Regions from separate parts of the Brotonthovivens ammoniilytica genome, predicted to be linked through region 3. Evidence: a T-box and tRNA genes for the amino acid it is inferred to sense, from the RefSeq annotation. Region 3 holds a T-box; the other regions hold tRNA genes.

Region 1 (10,440 bases), on a different contig from region 3:
TATTTGTAATTACAACAGCCGTTTCCCTATATTTGTAACATTGTATCCGTCAATAGATTCCGCTTCTTTTCGGAAGCGCTCTGACTGAATGACTTCTACAATTTTCTGATAAGGCTCCCGCTCCAGATCTGAGGTACGGATTACCATATCATAGCTTTCCTCTTTCAGCGGGATAAACTCGATTCCTTCTACCTGCTTGCTTGTTTTTTCATTGCCGATAGACACATCCCCACTGCCTCTTTGCACCATAGAAGCTGCTATGAGGTGAGACTCAGCAATATTTTTATATCCTTTAATACTGCTGGTGGGTATCCCGCCCAGTTTACACATTTCATCAATAAACACCCGGATCCCGCTGCCCTTTTCACGATTAACAAGCACTACATCATCCCGCATAAGGTCTTCAAACTTTGTAATATTTTTCGGATTTCCTTTTTTTACGTACAGCCCCTGCCACCGTTTGATGAGATGAAACACTGCCAGCTGCTCTCCTGGAAGCATACGCTCTACATAAGGAAGATTGTACGTATTACTTTTTCCGTCCCAGAGATGACAGGTTGCAATGTGATCCTCATGCTGATACATTTCATATAATCCATTGTAGCTGCCTAAAGGAGACCGGTAAGCGCGGTAATTTTTAATTTTCATTTCATTAAACATGGCGCACAGCGCATCCAGCATAATGTCCTGTCCGCAAATTACAATATTACAGTTTTCCTCATCCTGTTTAATAATTCCCAGATACTGATACACATCCTTCTGGGCAATACGGAACTGTTTTCCCATTTTAGTAGCTTTTAAATCCCCTCTTTTAATCATTTCATAAACTGTATTTTTTTTCACCTGAAGCATCTCAGCTACTTCTACCGGTGTCAACAAACGCTCGTCCATATTTTCCCCTCTCATCTGCTTTCTATCTATTAGCTGTTATTCTCAGCTGCTTCCCCGTCGCTTTGGGTCTTATCCGTTGTTTTCTCTTCTTCCGTTTTCTTTTCTTCTTTCTTCTCATCCTTCTTATTTTCTGTTTTCTTCTTACTATTTCCGGAAGATTTTTTCACCTGCTCGGTACCCGGAAGATTGTATACCAGTACAGGATCCCCTGTCTTTAACTGTGCAAAAATCTTCTGGGCAGCACTGTATGGAAGATTAATACAGCCGTGGGAGCCGCCTGTTTTGTATATAGTACCTCCAAAAGTACTCCGCCATGTGGCGTCATGAAGTCCTACCCCGCCGTTAAAGGGCATCCAGAACGACACCGGAGAAGCATACCCAGGCCCCCTGAGCACCGCACCTTTTTGTGTATAGGTAACGGCATAGCTTCCGGTGGGTGTTGTATAGCCTTTTGCTACATTTCCGGAAACAAAATCTGTATCCACAACTTTTACTCCGTTCTTATAAAAATATAAGTGCTGGGCTGTCAGATTGATTTCCACATACGTATTTCCATAATCCGCGCCTTTATGGCTTTTTCCTTTTCTTGCATAAACCGGTTCCCTTGTGACTGATTTATGAGCCAGGACATTTTCTTTCAAGGTCTCTATTTCCTTTTCCTGATTCAGCTTCCAGCCGTAATTTCCGGCAGGTACCGTAACCGTTTTTCCCCAGGATGTTTTTAATGTATGTCCCTGATCTACCGTATTATATTTTCCGGCAAAGGCTGATACATATTCTTTTAATGCATCCTCGTTGAAAACCACTTTCATTTTATCATCTGTTTTCAGCCATTTGCTCATTTCTTTTTTACTGACAGTTACAGTCCCCGCATCCAGCATATCATAATTAATTTCTGTCTGCATCAGCTGATTCAGCTTTTCACATGCATCTGTCACTTCCTCTGACTTTTCTGTGTATGCCGGGTCCTGATAGCAGCCGGCCTCCTCTAAATCCAGTTCTTTTTGAAGTTCCATAACAGAAGCTGTAACCTTCTCTTTTAAGATCTCTTCCTGAATGGTAGTCCCGAAAACCGCCGGTTTGATCTCATATGCTTCCTGATCAGAAAAAACGACCTTTGCATTTTCCGGTTTCTGCATCTTTTCCTTATCCATACAGGACAGCCGGCTGATTGTCTGGGCAAATGCATTTTCATTATACTCAAGAGCTGTCCCAGGATTATACTTATGATCTTTTCCTATCTGAAACAGCCAGCCAAAGCTGCCCTGTTCCTTCAAAAGCTTTTCATAGGTGTCGTCAAATACCGCTTTCAGTTCAAAGTCACTGCCCTTTATTGTTTCTATTTTATCCGCCCGCTTTTTTAAGGTAAGCTCATATCCCTCTACCTCATCCCTGATAGTCTGCTGTACCTCTTCCACTGTTTTGCCAAAACAGGACGCTCCGTTAATAAAAGTATTCGGCAGAAAATGTTTCATAAAATAAATTGCAACAATGAAATAGACAACCACAAGCACCAGAACAATCCCTGCCATCAAAAACAAAGTTTTCTGCTTCTTTGTTTTTTCTTTCCAGTTTTTCATAACCCGCTCCTTTGTCTTTTGTATCTGTTCTCTCAAAGTCCGGAAAACACTTAATATTTATTATATAATTTATGAATTTTCTTTGTCAACCTGCAACTTCCTCTTGCAATTATCTGCAAATGTGTTACAATCACTCTTGACCCATATTTTATCGGGGTGTGGCTTAGTCTGGTAAAGCGCTCGTCTGGGGGGCGAGAGATCGCAAGTTCAAATCTTGTCACTCCGATTTTATTTTTTTAGAGGTGATTTCATGAAAAAGTTATTTTTGAAATACAAGCATGGGTTGTGGCTGCTGTATGTCTTTTTTTATTTTCCCTGTTTTTCCTATCTGGAAAAAACAGTAACCACACAGTTTCATGAGATCCACATGTCTGTTGATGATCTGATTCCTTTCTGTGAATATTTTATTATCCCTTATTATCTCTGGTTTTTATTTGTAATTATTGCTGTTATATATTTCTTTTTCAGAGATGCATCAGAATTTAACCGCTTCTGCATTTTTCTTGGAGTAGGTATGACATTGTTTCTTTTTATATCGGCCATTTATCCAAACGGCCATTATTTAAGACCTGAGAACTTCCCCAGGGACAATGTCTTTACAGATCTGGTCCGGCTGTTGTACGAAAGCGATACGCCTACCAATTTATTTCCAAGTATTCATGTATATAATTCCGTTGCCGTAATGCTGGCTGTTCTTTACAGCAGATATTTAAAAAAACGGCCGGTTATCCGCTGGGGCTCTGTAGTCCTCACAATACTGATTATTTTATCTACCTTGTTTTTAAAACAGCATTCTCTTTTTGATGTTCTCACGGCATTTCTGCTGGCATTTGTCATGTGGGGGCTCATCTATAGTCCATGTGCAGTAAAGCTGGCCGGGAAAAAGCCGGTGGGTGATAACAAGGCACAGCAGATATAAATTTAAAGCCCAAAAATAAAGAGTACAAATCTCCTGTAAAAAGGACCTTCGTACTCTTTTTTTTATAAATCCTGAATTTTTTTCACTGCTTCGCCCAGATAGATATTATCTGCTTTATAGAAAATCCCCTGATCTGCCAGCTCTGCGTATGACGGATCCAGCGGCATTTTTCCAAGTACCGGCATAGCCAGCTCTGACGCTATCTCATCAATTTTACTTTCACCAAACAGTTTGATCTCTTTTCCACAGTCCGGACATTTCAGATAACTGTAATTTTCCACTACACCAAGTACAGGAATCTTCATCATCTGCGCCATATTATAGGCTTTTTTGACAATCATCTGTACCAGATCCTGAGGAGAAGTTACAATGACAATCCCGTCTACCGGAAGTGACTGAAACACAGTCAGCGGAACATCTCCGGTTCCCGGAGGCATGTCCACAAATAAATAGTCCAGATCTCCCCAGAAAACATCGCTCCAAAACTGTTTTACAACTCCTGCAAGCACCGGACCTCTCCAGATTACAGGTGCTTCCTCATCTTCCATCAACAGATTGATAGACATAATTTTTGTTCCATCCTCCGCTTCAATGGGAAGAATCCCCTGATCGGTTCCCTGTGCCGGTCCATGGATTCCAAACATCTTCGGTATAGAGGGGCCTGTAATATCAGCATCCATAATACCTACCTGGTATCCCTGTTTTCTCATCATTGCAGCCAGTGAACCGGTTACAAAAGATTTTCCAACACCACCTTTTCCACTGACAACCCCGATTACTTTTTTCACAGATGAATATTGATTCAGCTGTTCTAATAGACTTTCCGGCTGACCGGAACATCCTTCACAGCTTTCAGATGTGCATCCGCTGCAGCTGTTTTCTGCCATATCTTTTTCCTCCTTTTGCAAATTCCATCTGCTGTTACGTTTTACATCCCACAGCAGATATCAGATTTTATTAGTATACCCTCTTTTTTCCAAAAAAGGAAGGTTTCTGTGCATCTTTCCTGCCTGAATATCCCTTTTATATTCTGATGCTCACTTTATTTTCTGCCCCGCTGCTATTTCCTATACGCCTTCTGCTTCTATTGCTTCTTTTTTTGCGAAGATTTCTTTTAATGATTCTGAATAAGGAGCTCTGGCAATACCGTACTCTGTAACAATACCGGCAATCAAACTGTGATCCGTAACATCAAAAGCCGGATTGAATACCTTCACACCCTCAGGGGCCATCCGCTCCTGATACCACATTTCAGTTACCTCTTCCGGTTTCCTCTGCTCAATTTTGATTGCATCCCCGTTCGGCGTACTCAGATCTATGGTTGATGTAGGAGCGCAAATGTAGACTGGCACCTGATACTGTTTTGCCACAGCTGCCACTACAGACGTTCCGATTTTATTGGCGGTATCTCCATTGGCCGCCACTCTGTCACAGCCGACAAATACCGCATTTACCCAGCCATTTTTCATAACCGTGGCAGACATATTGTCACAAATTAAAGTGACATCCACACCGGAAGCATAAAGCTCGAAAGCTGTGAGACGGGCTCCCTGCAACAGAGGCCTTGTCTCATCTGCAAATACTCTGAACCCATATCCTTTTTCCTGTCCAAGATAAATGGGTGCAGTGGCAGTTCCATACTTGCTGGCTGCCAGTTTACCAGCATTACAGTGAGTCAAAATTCCATCTCCCGGTTTTACCAGACTTAAACCGTACTCTCCGATTGTTCTGCACACGCGGATATCCTCTTCCTGAATCTTAATGGATTCTTTCTTTAACAGCTGTTTCAGCTCTGGTACTGTTTTATCACTGTTCCTGATTATTACCTGCTCCATACGGTTTAAAGCCCAGGAAAGATTTACCGCTGTAGGTCTGGATGAATCCAGATATTCTTTCTGCTTTTTAAACTCTGCATAAAAGGTATCATAATCTTGCGTGTCAATGCCTTTTGCAAGTATGTAAATCCCATATGCGGCGGCTACACCAATAGCCGGGGCCCCTCTTACCTGGAGCAGGTAAATGGCGTCCCATATTTCCTGAGCCGTTTTTAAAGATATTAACTCAATGTTCCCCGGCAGCTTTGTCTGATCAATAATCACTACTGCACTGTTATCATCATCTAGTGAAACAGTATCGTAATCCATAATATTTCTCTGTATTTCCATGACTTCCTCCTGATATCCTGCTGTATTTTGTATAAACATTATATAAACTTTAAGGTTCAGTTGCAAGCAGCATCCCCCGGATCCAAAAAAAGAACCCGGGGGGACATATTATATTGCCTTCGTATATAGTTTTTACATCAGCTCTGCAATTCTGCTGACACCTACATAAATCTGTGAAATCTTATACCAGGTGGCAAAATCCACAACTCCCGTTACCGGAAGACCAAATACTGACTGAAATTTTTCCACAGAAGCCTGTGTCAGGGGACCAAAGATTCCATCGGCGGTAATCTTTGGAATCGCCGGATAATTCCTTGCAATGGTATTAAGCTGTTCCTGCATCTGCCGCACCTTATCTCCGCTAGAACCCGTCTGTAGATTATATCCGGGCCAGGATGAAGGTACTCCCGAAATTTCATCGGCAGTGTTAATGTACATATTGCTTCCATAATAATATCTTATAATTTCAAGAGCTGAATACCCCTGATCCCCCAGATACTTAGACCCCCACTGTGAAAGCCAGTTTGGACAGGTTACATTTTTTCCATCACAATACTGAGTAAGAATTGGCTGTCTGACATTTGGTCTTGCAAGAAAACTGTTAAATATTTCATCTACAATCTGAGAAATATTAGAAAAGATATTGCGCCCATAGGACCACTTTTGATCGTATGCGGTGGAGGATGTAATGGTAAAATTGTATCCTTTGTTCCTGTACCACTCTGTGAAAACCCTGTTTAAGGTAAAGGACATAATCGCCAGAATATTAGCCCGGATTGTTTCCTCCGGCCAGGTAGTATAAATTTCACTGGAAGCCACATTTTTAATATAATCCCGATAACGCACATAATAGTCTCTTGCGGAGTTATCACTGGGCGGACCGTCATGAACAATTACAAATTCCGGAATCACTACCCTGCTTAAAACAATTTCTCCGGATTCACCCACCGGTTTGATCTCCGCCTCCGGTTCTTTCGGAGGGAAATCACCGGAAAGGGTATTGGGAGGAACTACAATATTTCTCGGGTCTTCCTGTGCCACTTCCGCTGGATTCATAGAAACAGGCTGAAGTGCAAGGGAATCCGGAAACACCTGCGTACCTGTAACATTTACTGACCGGTAGCCTTCCGCCTCAATCTGAATATTATATTCCGCAAAGGGCAAAGGGGCCTCCGGGTCCATGGAATACTCCAATGGAGGAGTGTCTAATGTAATCTGTTCTGTCTGTCCGGAAATATTTGTAGTGAGATCTGCAATCTCCTGTTCCGGTTCATCTGTTCGAAACACCCGGATTCTGGCGTCTCTCACCGGTTCTAGTCCAATGGTGGATGTTAAATTTATCTGAAGTCTGCCTGATTCTGATGCGCTGATAGCTGCCAACTTACCGCCTCGTAAAAATTCTCTTATTTTATTCTATGCAAAAGGTTTCCACTTTTTGAATGTTTTCCTTCATTTTTTTATATTTCCGCATGTTTCGTTTCATTTTGTCGATTTATGCATCCATTTCAGATATTTATAACGCTCTACACCTTCTCTAAAAAAGCCGTAAGTCTTAGTAAACATAATAAATGCAATCAAAAAACCTACTTCTATCCCCAGCAGTGTGGTAAAGGTAGCCTCTCCTTCCAGATAAAACTGTTGAATGTCTCCATTTACTAAAGCGGCTACCGCCTGATAAAAATCCTTTCCCGGAAGGAGTGCAATCACCGCCGGTATTAGAAAGATATTAGCGGGAGCCTTTAAAATCCTGGCGGCCATCTCAGAATAAAAGCAGACTGCAATGGCTGCAATGGCATTGGCCAGAAACAGATTTTCCACGATATTTGACGCCAGCAGCAATACCAGCCAGGCAATGGCCCCTCCCACTGCCGCAGTCCAAATCTTGTCTCGTTCAATATGAAAAAATACGGAAAAACCAACGGAGCCGATAATGGCGGTTATCGTCTGCACCGCCAGATGCACTGTATTTGGTCCCTGCTCCACAACATTTACATAACCGCCTCCAAGGGTTACGTTGGCAATAAAAAAACCTCCGGCTATGGCCGCCGCAATTAAAATGGCCTCAATAGACCTGTATACACCGGTGAGAATATCCCCATGGAGCATATCTTTTAGGGAGTTACACAATGCCAGAGTGGGAATAAACAGCATAATATCCCCCATCATTATTTTATCCAGATGGTCTCCCAATCCCAGACTGACAAATAAAATTGCCAGCCAGCCGGTAACCATGCAGGCAAAAAGTGTATAAACCAGTTTATTTGCAGTGGCTGTCTTAAGAAGCTGGTCAAAGAAAAATACAAACAGCCCTAAAATCCCGGCGGCCAGTCCGTCCAGAAGATTTCCTCCGAAAAATACAGTCAGAGCTCCTGCCGAAATCATATAACACAAAATATCCAGCCAGGTCCGTTTTCTGCTTCTTGCAATTTCCTCCAGGCGCTTTTGAATTTCTTCTACCCCCGGTCTGTTTCTGCAGATATATCTGGCCAGAGCATTGTAACATTCCAGCTTTCTTAAGTTTGTGCCAAATCCATTAATCCGCTTTGCCTGAGTGGATTTTGTTCCGTTCTCCCACTTTACCGTTGTAAGCACCAGCGCTGTAATGGAAAATACTTCACTGGATTTTGCCCCATAGGCCTTCATAATCCGTGAAATGGTATCTTCCACCCTTCTGACTTCGGCTCCGGACTGTACCATACAGCGCCCGATTTCCAGTGCGCACTCTAGTATATCCTCTCGATTGATTTCTGTCGTCTGACCCATAGTCTGTCTCCTGTCTTAAAGCTTTCCCACCAGATGCATTTATTATGTCCATCCAAACAGCCAGGTACACTGTGAATTTCCCGGCATTTCCTTTTTTGTGAAACAAAGGACAGGCATTTCCCGTTCTGGTGACCGCTTCTTCCTAAGTTTCTCCATCAACAAAAAATGTCTGTCCTGTTACATTTGATCTGCTCTGTTATTCAATTACACGAATCCAGCCTTTTGGCGCTTCTGCCCTTCCCTGCTGAATATCCACAAGGGTTGTATAAAGTTTCTTTGTAATGGGCCCCATTTCCTCCATACCGCTTGGGAAGCAGATCTCTGTTCCGTGATCTACAACCTTTCCAACAGGAGAGATAACCGCCGCTGTTCCACACAGGCCGCACTCGGCAAAATCCTTCAGCTCTTCTTTATACACTTCTCTGTGTTCTACCGGAAGTCCCAAACAATGTTCTGCCACATACATCAGCGAACGCCGTGTAATAGACGGCAGAATACTGTCGGATTTCGGTGTTACAACTTTACCGTCTTTTGTAATAAAAATAAAGTTTGCCCCGCCGGTTTCCTCTACTTTCGTTCTGGTAGCAGCATCCAGATACATATTTTCATCGTATCCTTCCCCATGAGCTGTTACAATTGCATGAAGGCTCATGGCATAATTCAATCCTGCTTTAATATGTCCGGTTCCATGAGGCGCCGCACGGTCAAAATCACTGATCTTAATGGTCAGCGGTTTGATTCCGCCTTTAAAATACGGTCCAACCGGTGTACAGAATACACGGAACTGATATTCATCCGCAGGCTTTACTCCAATTACCGGATTACTTCCGAAAATATACGGGCGGATATAAAGGGCTGCTCCTGTGCCATAAGGCGGAACAAAGGCTGCATTGGCTTTTACTGTTTTTTCTACCGCCTCAATAAATTTATCCTCCGGATATACCGGTATTTCCAGACGGCGGGCGGAGTCAGCAAGACGTGCCGCATTTAAGTCCGGACGGAAAATTACAATCTGACCATCCGCAGTTGTATATGCTTTCAGCCCTTCAAATACTGTCTGGGCATACTGCAATACCCCGGCACATTCGCTGATTACAACATTAGAATCAGTAATCAAAGCTCCGTCATCCCATGCTCCGTCTTTAAAATATGACACAAAACGATAGTCTGTTTCACAATATCCAAATCCCAGATTCTCCCAGTCAATATTTTTCTTTTCCATTTTTACAACTTCCTTTCTTTTGTCCCCAACACAGAGTCTATGATAAAGATTCCTTCATTCATCTTTTAATCCCACACCATTATACTTCGTTCCCGCCACATGTCAAGAAACTATCTGCAGGAAGTGCTGATGGATTCCACAGCCACTGCGCCGCCCCGGACTGTTTCAATATGACTGAAGCTGCCCTTTAACAGCGCCACCAGCTCATTAATCCTGCGCTCCGGCAGTTTACATTCCAGCAGAACGCTGTCAGCGCCGATATCGGCCACTTCCACATCAAAGGCCTGGGCAATCCTGAATACTTCCGCCTTGTCCGCATCTGAACATTTTTTCACCTTGGCAAACAGTATCTCCTTCATATGTATGGGGGTATTGGTTAAATCCAGCACTTTAATTACCTCCACCATTCGGTTTAACTGCTTTTTAATCTGTTCAAAGGTAATGTCATCGCAGGTGGCACAGATCGTCATCCTGGAGGTATCCTCATTTTCTGTGACACCTACTGTAAGACTTTTCAGGTTATAGGATTTTCCGGCGAACAATCCGCTGATTTTTGCAAGAACACCAACCTGATTTTCTACATATAATGCAATCCATCTGTCTTTCATTGCTCTTTCCTCCTATTTCCCTTTCAAAATCATTTCATTCATCGCTTTTCCGCCAGGCACCATAGGAAGTACAATATCTTCTGTGGCAATCATAAATTCAATCACGGTACTTGCATCTGTATTGGCTTTTGCCGCTTCAATAGCCGGAATGATATCTTCTTCCTTTGTTACGCGGATTCCATGAACACCATAGCTTTCTGCCCATTTCATAAAATCCGGTTCATACGGCGGACAGTTTTCATTTGGCCCTTTACAAAAATCCGGGCATCCCTTTCTTCTCCGCAGACAGGTT
Region 2 (10,440 bases), on a different contig from region 3:
AGAGAAAGGATACTTCTTATGTATGAACAATTAGATTTAACAGAATATCTTTATGGAATTGCACTATCTGATGCAGATTTCCTGATGAACGAACATCATCAGATACAATATAATGAAATCTGCCAGGACTGCTGTCGCAGCTGCAAACAGAGTTTCCGCTGTTCTATTGTTCAATGCCCATATTATTCGGTTCAAAGGCGAAGAAAACAGGCAGTATAATAAAAGGACATCGCTTCACCCCCATGTAAGGCGGCTCTAAACGATGTCCTCTTATTAGCTGTGCATGCGCGTCTCACCTTTTATCTTGCTTTCAAATCCGGCAATCCTGACACGGCCGCAATATCATCTGCTTATTCACCTTCAATAGAAATATATTTCGTCTCATCCACCTGTGGCTTTTTCTCCATTTTGGGAACCTGCAGAGTCAACACTCCATCTTTAAATTTCGCTTTAATATCATCCTGAGTTACTGCATCGCCCACAAAAAAGCTTCTCTGGTAATGTCCGGAATAACGCTCCCTTCGGATATAACGGCAGCCATCCTCCTGATCTTCTTTTGTATTTGCCCTGCTGGCCCTGATTGTCAGATAACCGCCTTTTAGTTCAGCTCTGACATCTTCCCTGGAAAATCCGGGCAGATCCATCTCAATCTGATACCTGTCTTCCAAATCCTGAATGTCCGTGCGCATTTTATCTACACTTCTTATCTTACCAGTGCTAAAAAACGGATCCCTGAAAAATTCATCAAACAAATTCTCAACAAAATTATCTGAATAAACACCTGGTCTTAACATATAGATACCTTCTTTCTTCTTGATATTAACTATACTATCCATGGATTTATCTTTTAATCATTTTTCTTTTGTTATATATGTTATATAACTTTTAATCAGCACTGTCAAGAGGTGAGTGCTGATTTTTTATAATTCCCAGATCCGATTTTCTTCCAGTCCCCATTTCAGCATTGCTTCTACATCTTCATCCCATTGATCTGACGGCTTATATTCCCGAAGCATCTGGATTAAAACATCCTCCTGCTGATTCCCCGGCTGATACCCTTCTAGCTTCTCCAGCAGCTGCTGTCTTAGCTTTGTTACAGATTTCAGCTCCATATCCGGTAAGGTCTGCAAAATATTAGATAAAATTCCAATAGCATAGGCCGCCTCATAGTTCCCAGTGAGTATGTTGACATCCTTTCTTGTTTTTCTGATTACCGCGTAACGCGCAATTGACTGTACCATATATTATTATCCCCTTTATATTCCCGCGATTATTTGACTACAGGCTGAAAATCTTCTGTATCTCCACAGAAAAAACCTCCTGCCAGCTGAGTAACTCTCTGCATTTCCTTTTTCACAGCATCAAAATTGTCAGATCCCACCGTAACATAAAACAGAGACACAATCTGATGCTCCTTTAAGAATCTGCAGCTATACACATCTTTAAGCTCCGTCCCGTTATCTTCAAAATCTATAAACGTCCCATCCGGAAGCGTTAATTCAACAACACCGGCCGCTTCCCACAGTTCTGCGTCGATCTCATCCCTATCTTCATAAATCTTATATATATTTCTGGCAGAAACTACATGTTCTGACATATAAAACCACTGACGTGGTATCTGCTTTTGCACACTTTTCCTTTGTCCTATTTTTTTACGCTTTGATTTATTTCTCATGAATTTCCCTTTCTGCCTGCTGCTTTTGTACTCTATCCTAGGTGAATAAAAACAAATTGTCAATAAAACCGCCTTACCAGCAAGGGTATTATTTAAAAATCAGATTGATATCTTCAATTTTATGGTAACTATTTGAAAATTAATGGTATACTATAAAAAGAGACAAGTTAACTTTACTTGTACAAACTACAATACTCAGGAGGTATCATCACATGATTAGTGCAAGAAACCAGCTTAAAGGAACAATTACATCTATCGACAAAGGTGCTGTAAATGCCATCGTTAAACTTTCCGTGGCAAATGGCTTAACCATCTCATCCACCATTTCACTGGATGCAGTAAACGACCTAAAACTGACAGAAGGAAAAGAAGCTACAGCAATTATTAAAGCTACTTCTGTTATGATTGGACTGGGAGACTTAAAACTTAGCGCCCGCAATCAGCTGCCAGGTAAAATTGTTGAGATTGAAGAAGGAGCTGTAAATGCAATTGTAAAATTACAGATTGCTGATGACGTTATCATTTCTTCCACAATTTCTATGTCCGCAGTGAAAGAGCTTGGCCTTGCAGCAGGTAAAGAAGCAAAAGCTGTTATAAAAGCTACTTCTGTTATGGTTGGCGCATAATTCTTTTATGATTACCACAACATACGGAAAAGATAAATATATGATTGTCATCGACGCCCTTGTAACGGAGCAGAAGGGTATCACGCTGCGGATTACCGGCGGAGACAGCCCCCATGTTGGAGCTGTAGCACTTGCCGTTCCATCCCTTAATGCAGCAACCGGAGAAAAAACCTGTGACGTCAGCCTGCTGACAGGTCCCGGCCATAAAGACCGCTTTCTGGCAGAAAAAGCTGCGGATATGATCTGCCGGCAAACCGGAGAGCTGGTCTCTGCAACAGCAGGCGTTCATATTGATAATGCCACAGGCAGCGATCTGAAAGTTCTGATTGACAATACAGTAAAAGCAGCAGAACTTTTTCTTGAAAAGTATCTGAGATAATCAAAATTTATCCAGGAACAGCAAAAGGGTACAAACACGCATCCGCATGACAAGTGTTTGTACCCTTTTACATTTAGGCTGCTCCTCCTCTTTACTCCACAGGAACAGTCCCGGCAGAACATATGGGAAAATCTTCTTTTCTTCTAAAATCAGTATTTCATGTAATCTCTCGCCGTATCAAACAATACTCTTAAGTTTTCCGGCTTGGCATTATCCAACGTCACATCTGTATCCAGAATAAATCCTCCTCCGGGAGCATAAATATCAATAGCCTCTCTCACCATTTTCTTTACATCCTCCTGGGTTCCGTACTCCAAGACACTGCCCAGCAAACCGCCTTTCAAACAGTATTTTCCGCCAAACCGCTCCTTAACAGCCTTCATATCATTGGTTCCGGTAAAAGTAAACATAACCTTGTGCTCCGGTACATCCCTTTCAATAATGTCCAATTTGGACATATAACTGTCTTCCACATAAATCCACGGAATTACATTATTTTCAACGCAGACATCTATACATGCCTTTAACCCCGGCCAGTAAAACGTCTCAAACTGCTCCCGGCTCATAAACATATCATATCCGTTATGCAGCATAAATCCAATAATTCGAATCGGCCTTGCATTTATCGTATTTCTCAGATATCTGACCTGAACTTTTTCAGCTGCACGGACCGCCGCTAAAAGCTCGTCAGGACATTCATACATATCCATAGATACATTCAAAAATCCTCTGAGAGTATCATTAAATATATCAAACGGCGCAGATGTTACCAGATCCGCCCCCGACGGAAATCCCTTCTCCATCATAGTCTGATAAAACAGACCATCTGCCGCAGCTTGTTCATTCATTACTTTTCCGCAGGCAATTACCGCATCAAATGCCTCTTTTACAGACGCATCCACAGCCGGCAGCGTGGAATAAAGCATCCCATGCCAAATTGCCATCGAAAAATCCAAAAGCCCAAATCCCTTCAGTTTCCCAAATTGGCGGGGCAGTATCTTTTTCATTAGAAATCCGGTTGGGTCCTCCGCATATTCCAAATATTCCTCCTGCGCCATATATTCCTGATCAGGAACCTGAAATCCAAGATTATCATCAGGAAAATGTTTTCCGGGCCAGCGTACGAATTTACAGTCAAGAGCCTCTAGAGGCTTACCCGGAAAAATAGCTTCCGGACCATATGCCAGATCCGGCTGAAACTCTTCATGATACCGGTAATACGATGGTATCGCATTCCTCCAGTCCGCTATCGTATCTTTAATACTGGTTTCTTTGTAGAGCAGAATCGGCAGATAGGTATAAAACGGAGCTGCCATTACCCGGTCCGTTCTTCGACATGCAATGGTGTCATCAAGAAGCTGAGATCGTTCTGCAAATTTTGGATGAATATGTTCCATGTTTTCAAAAACCTCCCTTTTTTTCTGATTTCAGTATGTCATAATCAGTTCAGGGAAACTATAGGCATTCTGCCATACTTCTATACGGATTTCGTATAGAAAACCTCATTCATCCCTTTCGAGCACTTGTCAAGCTGAGCCATAAATACCGGAATCGCAGGATTATAATTGGACTGATTCCATACAGCCACCAGCCCAGGGTCCCATATATCCTGCTTTAACGGAAACGATTTTATAAACGGATTTAATCTCAGCATATTCCGGGTGTCCAGTATCGTAATCCCCTTTCCCGCTTCCACATTCAACATCAAATCATACAATGTAGGCGCATAGACTATCCTTGGATAAAAATTTTCTTTATGACATGCATTAATAATGTACGAAGAAGATTCCGGGCAGTCATCCGTTGAAATCATCACAAATGTTTCATCTCTGCAGTCAGAAAGACTTAATTCTTCTCTGACAGCCAGAGGATGATCTTTATGCATTAAAATATAATCCATAGAATGTTCTACATATTTATAAAGCAGATATTCCTTCTTTCGTATATTAAATAAAACCGTAAATGCAATATCCAGTTTACCGCTGTATATTTTATTCTGAAGTGCCCGGAAGGAATCATATGATAACGCAATCTCCACATCAGGGTGGTGTGCTCGAAAAAACTCAATAATAGCTGGCATAAAATCTGCTACATACGTTCCGTGAAGAACACCTATCTTTAATGAACCGCTGATGCCTTTCTGAATATTCTGCGCCTGTTCCACTGCCGTATAGTAATTTTCATAAATAACCTTCCAGGTGTCTGCTAACGCTCTGCCTGCAGGTGTCAATTTCATCTTCCTGCCATCCCGGAGAAACAGCAGCAAATTCAGCTCGTTCTCAATATTTGCGATCTGCCGGCTTAATGTAGGCTGCGAAATTTCCAGCTGATCTGCCGCTTTTGAAAAGTTAAGGCTCTCTGCAGCCGTCAGAAACCATTTTATCTGCAAAATTGTCATAAAAGAATCCCCCATTCATTTTTTATGTCCAACAGTATTGTAACATATTCTAAGAAGAGCAGAACAAAGGCAGAACAATTATTTCTGGCAATCCGCTTGCGAAGGCAAACTCTTTTCTTTATAATAGAAAATACGTTTGTATTATAAAAAAATGCGGGATATACATAACCGTTCCTTTTGCCCGCTGCATTACTTACTACCCGGAATAAATATTACATTAAGAGAGGTGCATTATGACAAATACAGCAGCTGTCTCGGACAGCACTCAAAATCCCCTGGGATATGAAAAACTTCCAAAACTTTTAAGAAACTTTGCCATTCCAAGTGTAATCGCCATGCTGGTCACATCCTTATACAATATTGTAGATCAGATTTTTATCGGCCAGGGCGTTGGATATCTTGGCAATGCAGCTACCAATGTGGCTTACCCGCTGACTACAATCTGCCTCGCCATTGCGCTGCTCATCGGAATTGGAGGGGCCGCACGTTTTTCCCTGGAGCTTGGAGCGGGAAATAAAGAAAAGGCAGAACATTCAACTGGAAATGCCATTACGCTGATGATTCTGTGCGGCGTTGTTTACCTTGTTATCATACAGATTTTTATTGTGCCAATGCTGAATATCTTTGGTTCCACACCAGATGTTCTCCCATATGCGGTTACTTACACCCGTATCACTGCTTTTGGTATGCCGCTTCTGATTATCACCAACGGTCTAAGTAACCTTGCCAGAGCTGACGGCAGTCCTAAGTATTCCATGGTTACTATGTTATTAGGGGCTATTATTAACACTATTTTAGATCCCATATTTATTTTTGTTTTTGATATGGGAATCGGAGGCGCTGCACTGGCTACCATTATTGGACAGGCCGCTTCCTGTATTATGGCACTGTTATACATACCAAAATTCAGAAACATTCATCTGAAGAAAAAATATTTTCGTCTAAAGGGTTCCATCTGCAGACAGATCATTCCTCTGGGTATGAGCAACAGCTTTAATCAGCTGGCCTTAACTCTTGTCCAGATCGTTTTTAACAACAGTCTTACCTATTACGGTGCCATGTCTGTTTATGGTACTGATATCCCGCTGGCCTGCTGTGGAATTGTTATGAAAGTTAACGCCGTACTGGTATCCATTATTATCGGCATCGCCCAAGGATGCCAGCCAATTATTGGATTTAATTATGGCGCAAAAAAATATCCACGTGTAAAAGGAATTTATAAACTGGCTATCTGCTGTGCACTCATCATCTGCAGTATCGGATTTATTATTTTTCAGTTTTTCCCGGAACCGGTTATTTCTATTTTTGGCAGTGGAAGTCCCGAATATATGGAATTTGCAGTAAAATTTATGAGGACCTTCTTATTTATGGTTCCAGTTCTTGGCATCCAGATCCTATCTGCCAATTTCTTTACAGCAATTGGTAAAGCAATGAAGGGTCTGTTTCTCTCGCTCACCAGACAGGTATTGTTTTTAATTCCACTGATTTTAATTCTTCCAATCAAATTTGGAATTGAGGGCATTTTATATTCAGCACCTATCGCAGATATCGCCGCTTTTATTGTTGCAGTTTTACTAATCACAAAAGAACTAAGACATATGAACCAGACTGCAGCTCAACTAGAACAGGAATCTAAATAAATATAAAAATTATTTCTTAAAAAACAAATTCCATCGACCTTCAAGGATACTGTAACATCGTTATTTTAGACGATTCAGCAGTATCCTTTTTTACACGGACAGAAAATCAAGAGCTAAGATACCGTTTGTGATACACACAAAAAAGAGCTACCTGACTTTCTCGTCATCAGATAGCTCTCTTAACTGTTAAATTGAAGTTTCACTATATAACCTCCCTTTCTGCTATTTACTTGTTAAAGTTCTATGGTCCTCTGCCTTTCATATAATCACTCCCTGAAGTAACCAAAATCCCTGTACTAACTTTGTGATTTTTACTTAACGTCCCATTGGAACATCCTCCTGATCTCTACAGTTTTTGAATATTAGCTAACTATTTCAATGGACTGCTCCTCCTTTAGCAAGTGTAAAAAGATATCGAATAAATTTATCAGGTTGTCTTTTTCAAGTTCTTTGTTAAATCTATTAGTTATCTTTTTGATGATTTTATTATACATACATTAACATGCTTTGTCAATATATTTTCTGATAATTTTAAACTTTTTTTCATTTTAACAGTCTTTATATTGTTCTTCTTTAAATTTTCTTTTTATCTTCAGCCAGCATATCACATATTTCACTGCAGTCCAGCCCTGAATATACGATTCCATCTATCATAATATTGGGCGCCTGAAGGCAGTTTCGCAGACAATTTACTGTTGTAAGATAAATGCGCTTATCTTTGGAAATTCCATTTTTATCAACACCAAGGCTTTTCTTCAACTTAGACAGCAAGATATGATTTCCCTTCTGAGAACAGTTCCTGCCTGTACATACAACAACTTTGTGTTTATATGGCGCCGCTTTTAAGCTGGGATAACGCTTTACAATAGTTTCTGCCACAACCGGCTTAAAACCAGTTACGGCCGCTGCCCGCTCTATCATCTGAGCATCTATAAATCCCTGTACCTCCTGCAGTTCCCGCAGCAGTTCCACAAGCACTTCCTGGGATGCGGCAGATCTCATTTCTTTGTAGCATGAATAAATGTCATCTAATTTTTCCGCTTTGTTCATATTTTTTATCCCTTCATGGTTTATAAATACAGTTTCTGCTATTATGAGACAATTTATCCGTCCCATATAACAAAGAATCCTGCCACAGCGGAGCGTTTTTACTCTATGGGAATCGGTACTTTTCGGCTTTATCACAACACGGTATTTCCCATAGCGAAAAAAAAGACCGGAACCCAATCAAAAGAAAAAGGTTCCGGCGCCCCTGCCAAGCATTTTTTAATTCAATTTTGTATTTCATGCATCATGACATGCAACACGAAATAGAAAAAGCCTTGACTTTACAAGGCTTATAGAGTCGATGCGACAGGATTTGAACCTGCGACCTCTGCGTCCCGAACGCAGCGCTCTACCAAGCTGAGCCACGCATCGTTTCCAACGAAAAAGCACAATTTAAGATTGTGCTTTTCACTCGGATTATCTTATCATAATTTTTCCAGGTTGTCTATATTATTTTTCAAAATATTGCAATTTAATTCATCGTCCGGGTTATACTTCGTTTTAATCCTCCAAAGCTAGTCCGCTTTTTTTCAGCCGGGCAATATATGAGTCAATGAGCTGTTTTAATGTCACGCTGTTAACATAATCGGTAATTACTTTATCCATGCCCTCCCAGAACTCAATGGTAGCACACTGGTCATAGTGAGCACATTCATTTGTATCATATTCCAAACATGCAATAGGCGCCATACTGCCTTCAATTGCCCGCAGAATCTGCCCTGCTGTATAATCCTTTGCTGCTTTTGCCAGTCGATATCCTCCCTGAGCACCCCGCGCACTTCGAACCAGCCCCGCACGATTCAGAGGAGTCACTATCTGTTCCAGATATTTAATCGAAATATTCTGTCTGCCTGAAATATCCTTTAATGACACAAAATTCTCCTGCCCGTGCATACCCAGATCAACCATTAAACGTAAAGCATATCTGCCTTTTGTGGATACCTTCATTTCCCATTCCTCCCAGTTAACTGCCAAGCCTTATAAAACTTCACATATAATATTATTATATAGTTCCTGATGACAAATTACAATGTTTAGCCAGCCTTTTCCTCCAAAAATTCCTCTCAAAAAAAAGAAACAATCCAATAAATACCAGATTGTTTCTTTTAATTATTAATCTTCCAGCTCTTCAATATAATCTGCAATGGACTCTGCTGCCATACGACCGGAATTGATCGCAAAGCCCATGGTGTTTCCAGGCAGAGTAAAATTATAGCTGTCTCCGTAAATTGTATTGCAGTCAGAGCCTGCACTGTAAAGCCCCGGAATCGCCTCCTGATCGCAATTTAAAACCTCTCCATATTTGTTGGTACGGACTCCGCCGATCGTACCATATGCTGCAATATAGAACCGTACAGCAATAAAACCACCTTTACGTCCTGAAATTGCATGAAGATATCTTGGATCTTTATGGAACTGTGTATCCATATTTTCATCGCACATATCATTGTAATCTTCCAGCGTCTCAGCTAATGTATCCGGATCAATTCCCATTTTTTCTGCAAGCTCTTCAATGGTATCTGCTTCAAAATAACCGTCATACCCGGTCTCAACAGCTTCTTTTGCTGCATTTTCAAATTCAAAGAAACATTCCTCCGGATGTACGATATCAAAAATATCAGGTCCGTTCTTTGCATAATATTTAATAAGGTTACGGTCCATAATACAGTAAGCACATTTGCCAGGCTGCAGATTAATTGCATTTCCTGTAAATGTTGTATTTCCCATCTGACCTTCATCCAGGAAACGGAAACCTTTTTGATTTACCAACAGTGCCGGCTGACGGAAACACGCATCCAGAATAAAATGTGACATATTGTCTTTCATCTGGAAAATCATTTCTATATTTGCGCCCCATTTCATAGCACCTGCATCCCACATCATATTCAGGCCCTCACCGTTGGTTCCGGGTACATTAAACGGGAAAAAGTTTTTCCACAGATCAAGGCCGAATTCATTCTTTATCATTTCCGGATTTGTACCAAATCCGCCGGTAGCAACTACAACCGCTTTGGCACGAGCCTCAATTTCTTCGCCATCTTTATCTGCTGCTATAACGCCCACGCATTTTCCATCTTCCATAATCAAACTTTTTACAGGTGTTTCCAGATAAATTTCAGCGCCAAGTTCTTTTGCCTTTTCCGTCATAATACGAACCATGGGACCGGCCGCACGAGGACCTATTACACCATTTTCCGGCTTTACAATATGCCAGGTTGCAGCAGATTCTGTAAAATACTTAAATGCTCCTGCAAATTCTACTCCCATATCCTCAAGCCATTCAATTGTGTCTGCTGATTTTTCAAAATATGTCTGTACGAGATCTCCATCTACACGATAGTGCGTATATTTCATATGAATATCATACGCTTCTTCTAAGGTTAAATCTTTAAACTCTTTCTTTTGGATTTTAGTGCCGATGCCAAGAGGGCCCATACCCATATTAGCCGCACCGCCGGTTGTATTTGCTTTCTCAAATACAATTGCTTTCAAATCATTTTCCCCCGCTGTGATTGCCGCTGCCAGCCCTGCCGGTCCTGCCGCTACAACTACAACATCTGCTTCCATTTTCTTCATTTTGCATACCTCCTGCTTCCTGTTGTCTCATTTATAGTTTTCATATTTTACTGTCTGCTGCATCTTTTTAATATCTAATATAATTACATCTAACGCTT
Region 3 (10,440 bases):
GCTGTCTGATGATAAACTGGTAGAGATTGTACGTGAAAATTTTGATCTTCGTCCCGCTGGTATTATTAAAATGCTTGATTTAAGAAGACCAATCTACAAACCTACAGCTGCATATGGACATTTTGGAAGAAATGACCTGAACCTTCCCTGGGAAGCACTGGATAAAGCTGAGGATTTAAAAAAATATTTATAAGTGAATGACCAAAGGCTGCGCCATTTTTGTAACGGCGCAGTCTTTATTTTTTTATATCATAAGAAATTGCTCCTATGATATAGAAAACGCTCCGCTGTGGACCGCACTGCGGCGGAACGGAATTATGCCGTTATGGCGACCCGCCGCAGGCGGAGAATCTTGCAAGCGAGATTCTTTTTAAAAATTAAGATCCGGCAGGGCTTTTTGAACAATAAATAGGTTCACCTGTGAAAAGTTTATTAAATATATGCGAATCAGTGCCGTCAGAGATGAAAAAATGGTATAATATAAAAAATTTTACTGTTTTAGAAAGATAGTGACAGGTGAAGCTATGAAATTAAAAACACGTCTAATCTTTTCATTTTGTTTTATCCTCTTTCTGCCCATTGCTCTTTCCTGTGCGGTATTGTTTGGATTTTATCAGCTTCAGGTGCATTCTATGAAGCAGACTTATGGGCTGGAAAAAGAAGAAGGCTCTATTTTTTTTATGAATTCCGTTCAGGTGCTGAATAGATATACAAAGGCTGATTTTGAGGAGTTTCAGAAACTGGCCCGGACAAATGCTGACAAGCTTGAGAATGTATCCTATCTGAAAGAAAAAAATGAAAAGCTAAAAGAAAAAGAAACATTTCTTGTGGTCAGTAAAGGAAATCAGATTATTTATAATGGTGATGAGGGAAGCAGTGCCTATACAGAACAGGAACTTGCTAAAATGCTTCCCGATTACAGTGATAAAAGTAATGGAAAAGAAGAGAGCGGATATTATCTAGATGACGCCATGCAGCTGATTGTGAAACAGGTAAATTTTGAGGATTCAGCTGGGGTGAAAGGGAGTTTGTATCTTTTAACAGATACAGACAGTATTTTACCGGAAATGCGGCAGCTTATTTTGGATATGGGGATTTCCATTGTACTGATTCTTATTTTGACAGCTGCAGTGATGACCATATGGATTTATAAGGGTATTATAAATCCCATTGCCAAGCTGAAAGTGGCTACACAGAATATCCGGGATGGAAATCTGGACTTTACTATAGATGCGGAAAATGATGATGAGATCGGTGAGCTTTGCAGAAACTTTGAGCAGATGCGGCAGCGGCTGAAGTATTCTACAGAGGAGAATATTTCTTCGGAAAAGGAAAATAAGATACTGATCAGTAACATTGCCCATGACTTGAAGACCCCCATAACTACTGTAAAAGGTTATGCTGAGGGTATTATTGACGGGGTTGCGGATACTCCGGAGAAACGGGATAAATATATCCGCACAATATATAATAAAGCAAATGAGATGGACAGGCTGATTAATGAACTGACCCTTTATTCTAAAATTGATACCAATCGTATTCCATACAATTTTAAGAAGATAAATGTAGCGGACTATTTCAATGACTGTATTGAGGATATTGGACTGGAACTTGAGGCAGGCGGAATCGGACTGGCATATTATAATTACGCGGATGAAAAGACGGATATTATTGCTGATCCGGAGCAGTTGAAGCGGGTAATCAGTAATATTATCAGTAATTCTGTTAAGTATATGAATAAACCCAAGGGATTTATCAATATAAGAATTAAAGATGTGGGTGATTTTATACAAGTGGAACTGGAAGATAACGGATGCGGTATCCCGCCCAGGGAGCTTCCGTACATTTTTGACCGTTTTTACCGGACGGATTCTTCTAGAAATTCCAGTACCGGAGGCAGCGGGATCGGATTGTCTATTGTTAAGAAAATTATTGAAGATCATGGCGGAAAAATCTGGGCAACCAGTAAGGAAAATACGGGTACAATTATGTATTTTGTAATCCGGAAATATCAGGAGGTAGTGAATGAGTAAGATTTTGATTATTGAAGATGAAGAGGCGATAGCGGATCTTGAAAAAGATTATCTGGAGTTAAGCGGGTTTGAGGTGGAAATTGAAACCCGGGGAGACAGCGGACTAGAGCGGGCGCTGAATCACGATTTTGATATGTTTATTCTGGATTTGATGCTGCCTGGTGTGGATGGATTTGAAATCTGTAAGCAGATTCGTGAAGTAAAGAATACACCTGTTTTAATGGTATCTGCAAAGAAGGATGATATTGATAAAATAAGGGGACTTGGTCTGGGTGCTGATGATTATATCACAAAACCCTTTTCACCAAGTGAACTGGTGGCCAGAGTGAAAGCGCATCTTGCCCGTTACGAAAGGCTCATTTCTAGTAATGTTCAGGAAAATGAAGTTATTGAGATCAGAGGGATTCGGATAGATAAAACGGCCCGTCGTGTCTGGGTTAATGATGAAGAGAAGCAGTTTACCACAAAGGAATTTGATCTGCTGACATTTCTGGCTCAGAACCCTAATCATGTGTTTACCAAGGAAGAATTGTTTAGCAGAATATGGGACATGGAATCCATTGGAGATATTGCAACCGTTACGGTTCATATTAAGAAAATCAGAGAGAAGATTGAATATAATACAGCAAAGCCTCAGTATATCGAGACAATCTGGGGTGTGGGGTACCGTTTTAAATTGTAGAAAGATTCAGGGGATGGAAATGAGAAACAGTGCACCAGAAATTATATATGAAGATGAAGCAGTTCTGGTTTGTATAAAAGCGGCGGGAATGCCGGTGCAGACAGCGGGTTTAGGGCGTCAGGATATGGTAAGTGTTCTTAAAAATTACCGGGCTGCCCGAAAGGAAGAGCCTTATCTTGGACTGGTTCACCGGCTGGACCAGCCTGTGGAAGGGGTTATGGTATTTGCAAAAACTAAAATGGCGGCGGCAGCTTTAAGCCGTCAGATGGCGGATCAGGGGATGGATAAATGTTATCTTGCCGTTGCATCCGGTGCAGTAAACTCCGGGCAGGGACGGATAGAGGATTATCTTTTGCGGGATGGCAGACAAAATATATCCAGAGTGGTTCCTGCGGGGACGCCTGGGGCAAAGCTGGCCAGGCTGTCCTATCAGGTGCTTGGATATACGCCGGATGGGGCAGCGTCTTTGGTGAGGATTGATCTTGAAACCGGGCGGCACCATCAGATCAGAGTGCAGATGGCCAATGCGGGGTTTCCGCTGGAGGGAGACCGGAAGTATAATCCCGGCTGGAGAGGCAGTGAAAATATCGCCCTTTGTTCTTTTAAAATCGGATTTGTACATCCTGTTACAAAGAAGAAAATGGAGTTTTCCATCCGGCCTTCAAATAAATATTTTGAGCTGTTTGAGCATGTGAATTTGTAAAAATATTTGTTTTTCCCAGAGATTGTTTTAGATATCTGCAGGCCGTGGAAACGGATGTGTTCAAAGAATAAAAAGAAGTGATTCTGACATACTAGCTAGTATGACAGAGAGACGAAAATTTATTTTAACGGGAATAAAATATACGGGAATTACCCTTGTTGTCTTTGCTGTGTTAAAGTGGCTTTTGATATTGGTAATTCCCTTTTTAATTGCTTTTCTGCTGGCTAAGTGGCTGCATCCTCTGGCTGTAAAACTGCAGAAGCGCTGGAAGGGAGCGGGAGGTGTTCTGTTAATTATTCTATTTGCGCTGATTGCGGTTGGCATTGGGCTGCTGATATGGGGGATTGTGGTTTCCTGCCAGCAGGTCTGGCAGGAACGGGATGCAATCGGCGGACAGCTGATGGCTGTATGGGACGACTGCTGCTGCAGAATAGCAGATGCCACAGGATTTGAGGGAATTGACCAGATGGGGGAGTTTCTGCAGACAAAAATGCCGGATTTGGGCGGTAAGATTGAACAGGCGGCCATGAGCCAGGTAATGAACTGGTCGGCGAAAAGTATGAAGGGATTTCTTACAGTCTGTGGAATTGCCCTGGCAGCTATTGTCTCATCTTTTTTAATTCTGAGAGATTATGTGCAGATTAAGGCCAGAATCCGAAAAAACCAGTGGGGAAACTGGCTGATAAATATTGGAAATGTAGTGCTCCATACATGCGGCACTTATATAAAGACTCAGGTAGTTGTTATGGGAATTATCAGCGGGGTATGCGTGGGGATTTTAGCTCTGTGCAAAAATCCGTATGCTGTCCCAATTGGTATTGCTATTGGTATCTGCGATGCGCTTCCCTTTATTGGCACGGGAATGATATTTGTTCCCTGGGCGCTGGTGGACCTGTTAAGAGGAGAGTACCTGCTGGCCTGTGTTTATGCAGGAGCCTTTGCACTGTGTACATTTTTAAGGGAGATACTAGAACCTAGAATTATGGGAAACGGCCTTTCTGTGCATCCGGTGGCGGTTATGGTCAGCTTGTATGTAGGAATCTGTGTATATGGACTGCCCGGAGTGATACTTGGACCGGTTTCTCTTGTTTTAATACGTGAAATAGGTCGAAGTTCCTATTTTTCCATACTTGACAATTAGGAGGGTTTCACTTACAATATGCATCGTAAACAGAGGTAAAGGCGAAGATGAGGAATAGTACGGTCAGGAAGATCTTCAGAGAGAAAATCAGTGGTGGGAGATTTTTGGTTGGAATGGCGGGAACCGGCCCTTTAAGCCCAGTATGAAAAATACTGCGCAGGTCTGCGTTATGGACAGAGAGAGAACATGCGTCTGCATGTTAATCAGGGTGGTACCGCCGGTATTCCGGTCCCTAGGGGACGGAAATACCGGTGTTTTTTTGCTGACTGCTGTTTGTTACATACGGGGAAATTCCTTTGGATTTTATATAAGAAGCATGATTAAGGAGAATTAGAGATATGGCGAAAGAAAAGAAATTGGTAGAAGCAATTACATCTATGGAGGCAGATTTTGCCCAGTGGTATACAGATGTGGTGAAGAAGGCAGAACTTATTGATTATTCCAGCGTAAAGGGCTGTATGATTATTAAACCGGCGGGGTATGCCATCTGGGAAAATATTCAAAAGGAACTGGATGCGCGTTTTAAAGAAACCGGCGTTGAAAATGTATATATGCCGCTGTTTATCCCGGAAAGTCTTCTTCAGGTAGAAAAAGATCATGTAGAAGGATTTGCACCTGAGGTTGCCTGGGTGACTCATGGGGGATTAAATCCACTGCAGGAGAGGCTTTGTGTACGTCCCACCTCAGAAACTCTGTTCTGTGATTTTTATAAGAACCTGATTCAGTCTTACCGTGATCTGCCAAAGAATTACAATCAGTGGTGCTCAGTGGTGCGCTGGGAAAAAGAAACGAGACCGTTTCTTCGCTCCAGAGAATTTTTGTGGCAGGAGGGTCATACTGCACATGCCACAGCGGAAGAAGCAGAGGAAAGAACCGTTTTAATGCTGAATGTGTATGCAGATTTCTGCCAGCAGGTTCTAGCTATGCCGGTAATAAGAGGAAGGAAAACTGAGAAGGAAAAATTTGCCGGAGCGGAGGCGACCTACACCATTGAGGCACTGATGCATGATGGAAAGGCTCTTCAGTCAGGTACCAGTCATAATTTTGGAGATGGTTTTGCCAAAGCCTTTGGCATTCAATATACAGATAAGGACAATACATTAAAGTATGTTCACCAGACTTCCTGGGGCATGACAACGCGGCTGATCGGCGCTATTATTATGGTGCACGGAGATGATTCCGGACTGGTACTGCCCCCGAGAATCGCCCCGACACAGGTAATGGTAATACCGATTATGCAGCATAAAGAAGGCGTTTTAGAGAAAGCCGGCAAGGTCAAAGAGCGCCTGAGTAAAGTATGCCGGGCGAAGCTGGATGATTCAGATAAAAGTCCCGGATGGAAGTTCTCAGAGCAGGAAATGCGCGGGATACCGGTGCGTGTAGAACTGGGACCAAAAGATATTGAAAAAAACCAGTGTGTACTTGTGCGCCGTGATACAAGGGAAAAGACAGTTGTTTCTCTGGATGAAATCGACACAGCAGTTCCAAAGCTGCTGGAGCAGATTCAAAATGATATGTTTGAACGGGCAAAAGCACATAGGGATGCTCATATTTGGGATGCTCATAATTATGATGAATTTAAGGAAATTGCAGAGTCAAAACCAGGATTTATTCGTGGAATGTGGTGTGAGGATCAGGCATGTGAGGATAAAATCAAAGAGGAAACAGGTGCAACCTCACGCTGTATGCCATTTCATGATCAGGAGCAGATAGCAGGCACCTGTGTGTGCTGTGGAAAACCTGCCCGTAAACTGGTATACTGGGGGAAGGCGTATTAAGCGGCGTCCAGACACAGCAGGCAGGCATCATACCTGCACATCGGATAGTGGTACTGCTGGATAAAACAGATTGTGTTAATAAGGAAGGAGGTGACAGCCGTTGAACATTAAGCTGCCGCAGAAAGTAGCAAAAATCATTGATTGTCTTCAGTCTTATGGGTATGAGGCCTATGCTGTGGGCGGATGTGTCAGGGACAGCATACTTGGGAAAGAGCCGGATGACTGGGACATTACCACCTCTGCAAAGCCGGAGGATGTAAAGCGGCTGTTTCCTCATACAATTGATACCGGAATTGCCCACGGTACGGTTACCGTGATGTTAGGGCATGAGGGGTTTGAAGTTACCACATACCGGATAGATGGGGAATATGCGGATGCCAGGCATCCTGATGAGGTAATATTTACGCCTGATCTGAAGGAAGACTTAAAGCGCAGGGATTTTACCATTAATGCCATGGCGTACAATGATTCGGAAGGGCTTGTGGACTGTTTTGGGGGAGCTTTGGATCTGAAAAACGGCGTAATCCGCTGTGTGGGAGATGCCAAGGAGCGGTTTGGCGAAGATGCCTTAAGAATGCTGCGCGCAGTAAGGTTTAGCGCCCAGCTTGGCTTTGAAGTTGAAGTGCAGACTCAGGATGCGATAAAAAAGCTTGCCCCTTCCCTGGCTAAAATTAGTGCGGAACGGATTCAGACGGAACTTGTAAAGCTGCTGATTTCGCCTCATCCGGAGGCTATGCGCCAGGTGTATGAACTGGGGATTTCCGATGTTGTCCTTCCGGAGTTTTCGGTTATGATGCGGACACCTCAGCATAATATCCATCACATGTACTCTGTGGGAGAACATACGATTCATGCCCTGGAGCTGATCAGGCCGGATAAGGTACTGCGCCTTACCATGCTGTTTCATGATGTGGCAAAACCGGTCTGCAGAACCACCGATGAGGACGGGGTAGATCATTTCAGGCAGCATCCTCAGACAGGAGCCAAAATGACGGAACAAATACTGCGCAGGCTTCGGTTTGATAATGCCACTATTCAGCGGGTGACTGCACTGGTAGAGATTCACGATCAAAAGCCGCCGTTACAAATAGTGAAAGTCCGCCAGACGATATCCAGAAACGGGCTGGAGCAGTATCCGGAGCTTTTTGAAGTAAAACGCGCTGATATCTGCGCTCAGAGTATGTATCAGCGGAAGGAAAAGCTGGCATACGTCTGTGGATATGAAAGATTGTATGAGGAAATTCTTCGCAGAGGCGACTGTCTTTTGATAAAAGACCTTGCTGTCAGCGGAGATGATTTGATTGCTGCAGGGATGGAGCGGGGAAAACAGATTGGCGAGGCTCTTTTACTGCTTTTGCAGGATGTGCTGAAACATCCGGAATGGAATCAAAAAGAGATTTTATTAAAGAGATGCCGACAAAGAGAATACTTTTAAACACCTTTTCATATGATGAATAGACATAAATAGTTGTCTTAAACTTCGTGTGAAGGGGTGTTTTTTTATGTATTATCAGATAGAACAAGTGCTGGAAACATACGGTCTGGGCGATGCACAGACTTATAAAGGAAGAGGTGTACTGGTATGCGAAAAAAATCATGAGCTATGGGCTTTAAAAGAGTTTCAGGGGTCTCAGGAAAAAGGAGAATTTTTATACCTGCTGGGCGGCTATCTTGCAGAACAGGGAATTGTAAATGACAGGCCGAAAAAGAACAGGGAGGGTGAGCTGATTACGGAAGGCCCCGACGGCATACGTTACATTATGCATCAGTGGTACAAAGGAAGAGAATGTGATGTGAAAAACAGAATGGATATTTTGATGACGGTGTCCCATCTGGCCAGATTTCACAGTGCTGTCCGGGGATTTTCCTGCGGGGAAGAGACTTTAGCATACCGGAAAGAAAGTGTGCTTTCTGAATACAGCCGCCATAACCGGGAGCTGATAAAAATTCGCAATTATATAAGAAAGCGAAAACAGAAGAATGATTTTGAGCGGCTGTTTACAAAATGCTTTTCCGATTTTTTTGAACAGTGTCTGAAAGTGGAAGAGGCTCTGCAGATGGCGGAGGAAAAGGAAATTACCGGAAAGACCGGAATCTGCCACGGGGATTTTAATCAGCATAATATTTTGTTTCGTGCGGCTGATCCGGTTATGATTCATTTTGAAAAGGCAAAATACGGCGTGCAGATTGCTGATTTTGGTAATTTTATGCGCAAGATCATGGAAAAATATAATTGGGAGGAAAGCCTTGGAACTGCAATGCTTGAGGAATACCACAGAGTAAATCCGTTAAACCGCGGGGATTTTCTACAGCTGTATTACCGGCTGTCATACCCGGAAAAATTCTGGAAAATTGCAAATCACTATTACGGTTCAAATAAAGTGTGGATATCAAACAGAAATCTGGAGAAACTTCAAAAGGAGATCCATCAGCATAAGTCAAGATGCCGGTATCTGACCGGCCTTCTAGAGGCGTTAAATAAAGAGGTTTAAGGAAATTTTTGGGGAAGAATGGTATGGAATATTTTGCAGATGTGGTATAATGACTTCAGGTCTTTAAATGACTGGGATAAACTGTCGGTCTGATGTGCGGACAGAAAATGAAATCAGGAGGAAGTTTGGATGGGTTACAAAGAAATTTATGAAGCGTGGCTGAAAAATCCTTATTTTGATGAGGCTACAAAAGATGAGTTAAAACAAATCGCAAATGATGAGAAAGAAATAGAAGACCGCTTTTATAAAGAGCTTGAATTTGGAACAGCGGGACTGCGGGGAGTCATTGGCGCAGGAACAAATAGAATGAATATTTATACTGTTCGAAAAGCAACGCAGGGACTTGCAAATTATATTCTGGGGTTAAATACACAAAAGCAGGGGGTGGCTATTGCGTATGATTCTAGACATATGTCTCCGGAGTTTGCCGATGAGGCTGCGCTCTGCCTGGCTGCTAACGGAATTAAAGCATATGTATTTGACAGCCTTCGTCCCACGCCGGAACTGTCCTATGCAGTGCGTAAATTGGGCTGTACAGCCGGCATTAATATTACAGCCAGCCATAATCCGCCGGAATACAACGGATATAAAGTATACTGGGCAGACGGGGCTCAGATTACACCGCCTCATGACAGCGGAATTATGGACGAAGTAAAGCAGGTGACTGATTACGGACAGGTAAAGACTATGGAGCGGGAGAGCGCCGTGCTGGCCGGTTTGTATGAAACCATCGGAGCAGATATAGATGTTCCGTATATTGAGGAGCTCAAAAAACTGATCCTTCATCCGGAGGCTATTAAGGCGGCTGCGGATGAATTAAAAATTGTATATACGCCTCTTCATGGCACCGGAAATATTCCGGTACGCAGGGTACTTGGCGAGCTGGGCTTTAAGCATGTATTTGTAGTACCTCAGCAGGAACTGCCGGACGGCGATTTCCCAACGGTAAGCTACCCGAATCCGGAGGCTGAGGAGGCATTTGAACTTGGGCTGAAACTGGCACAGGAAGTGGATGCTGATCTTGTTCTGGCAACAGATCCGGATGCGGACCGCCTGGGTGTTTATGTTAAGGATCAAAAGACTGGTGAATATCATGCCCTGACCGGTAATATGTCCGGCTGTTTGATTGGAGCTTATGAGATTGGCCAGAGAAAAGCGCTTTATGGCCTTCCTGAGAATGGAGCTTTGGTGAAATCCATTGTAACAACGAATCTGGCAGATGCAATTGCTGCAGATTATGGGATACAGCTTTGTGAGGTTCTCACAGGATTTAAATTTATCGGCCAGAAAATGCTGGAATTTGAGACCAAGGGTACCGGAACGTACTTGTTTGGATTAGAAGAAAGTTATGGCTGCCTGCCGGGCACCTACTGCAGGGATAAGGATGCAGTGGCCGCGTCTATGGTATTGTGTGAAGCTGCCGCATTTTATAAAACCCAGGGAAAAACCCTTTGGGATGCGATGATAGAACTTTATGAAAGATATGGTTATTATCTGGACGATGTCACTTCCATTACCCTGAAGGGAATCGAGGGTCTAGAGAAGATCCAGACAATTATGAATACCCTCAGGGAAAACACACCGGAAAAAATCGGTGCTTACCAGGTAGTG

The links. A T-box is a leader RNA that pairs with one kind of tRNA and senses whether it is charged. The one in region 3 lies ahead of proS (proline--tRNA ligase), so its partner is inferred to be a tRNA-Pro.
Region 1: it encodes a tRNA-Pro, which carries the amino acid that the T-box ahead of proS (proline--tRNA ligase) is inferred to sense. The anticodon was not compared.
Region 2: it encodes a tRNA-Pro, which carries the amino acid that the T-box ahead of proS (proline--tRNA ligase) is inferred to sense. The anticodon was not compared.

What each region holds. Positions count from the first base shown of each region.
Region 1 covers NZ_JAOQJQ010000005.1:154,541-164,980, forward strand. Annotated here, with positions in the region: gene OCV88_RS12370 (substrate-binding domain-containing protein) at 10-891, opposite strand; gene OCV88_RS12375 (L,D-transpeptidase family protein) at 921-2,471, opposite strand; tRNA gene OCV88_RS12380 (tRNA-Pro) at 2,624-2,697, shown strand; gene OCV88_RS12385 (phosphatase PAP2 family protein) at 2,722-3,390, shown strand; gene OCV88_RS12390 (Mrp/NBP35 family ATP-binding protein) at 3,453-4,277, opposite strand; gene mtnA (S-methyl-5-thioribose-1-phosphate isomerase) at 4,458-5,555, opposite strand; gene OCV88_RS12400 (peptidoglycan-binding protein) at 5,688-6,935, opposite strand; gene OCV88_RS12405 (threonine/serine exporter family protein) at 7,035-8,318, opposite strand; partial or broken gene OCV88_RS12410 (branched-chain amino acid aminotransferase) at 8,515-9,552, opposite strand; gene ilvN (acetolactate synthase small subunit) at 9,651-10,148, opposite strand; gene ilvB (biosynthetic-type acetolactate synthase large subunit) at 10,161-10,440, opposite strand, start outside.
Region 2 covers NZ_JAOQJQ010000002.1:217,361-227,800, reverse strand. Annotated here, with positions in the region: gene OCV88_RS05560 (hypothetical protein) at 19-219, shown strand; gene OCV88_RS05555 (Hsp20/alpha crystallin family protein) at 351-794, opposite strand; gene OCV88_RS05550 (DUF3837 family protein) at 921-1,241, opposite strand; gene OCV88_RS05545 (hypothetical protein) at 1,271-1,675, opposite strand; gene OCV88_RS05540 (TOBE domain-containing protein) at 1,888-2,301, shown strand; gene lpdD (prenylated flavin chaperone LpdD) at 2,309-2,680, shown strand; gene OCV88_RS05530 (uroporphyrinogen decarboxylase family protein) at 2,830-4,077, opposite strand; gene OCV88_RS05525 (LysR substrate-binding domain-containing protein) at 4,158-5,078, opposite strand; gene OCV88_RS05520 (MATE family efflux transporter) at 5,312-6,718, shown strand; gene OCV88_RS05515 (NADH-quinone oxidoreductase subunit NuoE family protein) at 7,292-7,768, opposite strand; tRNA gene OCV88_RS05510 (tRNA-Pro) at 8,064-8,137, opposite strand; gene OCV88_RS05505 (RrF2 family transcriptional regulator) at 8,267-8,713, opposite strand; gene OCV88_RS05500 (FAD-dependent oxidoreductase) at 8,879-10,342, opposite strand; gene OCV88_RS05495 (NADH-ubiquinone oxidoreductase-F iron-sulfur binding region domain-containing protein) at 10,432-10,440, opposite strand, start outside.
Region 3 covers NZ_JAOQJQ010000004.1:305,101-315,540, reverse strand. Annotated here, with positions in the region: gene metK (methionine adenosyltransferase) at 1-193, shown strand, start outside; gene OCV88_RS11370 (sensor histidine kinase) at 525-2,033, shown strand; gene OCV88_RS11365 (response regulator transcription factor) at 2,026-2,715, shown strand; gene OCV88_RS11360 (RluA family pseudouridine synthase) at 2,735-3,418, shown strand; gene OCV88_RS11355 (AI-2E family transporter) at 3,519-4,559, shown strand; T-box leader at 4,595-4,796, shown strand; gene proS (proline--tRNA ligase) at 4,898-6,337, shown strand; gene OCV88_RS11345 (CCA tRNA nucleotidyltransferase) at 6,438-7,772, shown strand; gene OCV88_RS11340 (CotS family spore coat protein) at 7,840-8,829, shown strand; gene OCV88_RS11335 (phospho-sugar mutase) at 8,959-10,440, shown strand, end outside.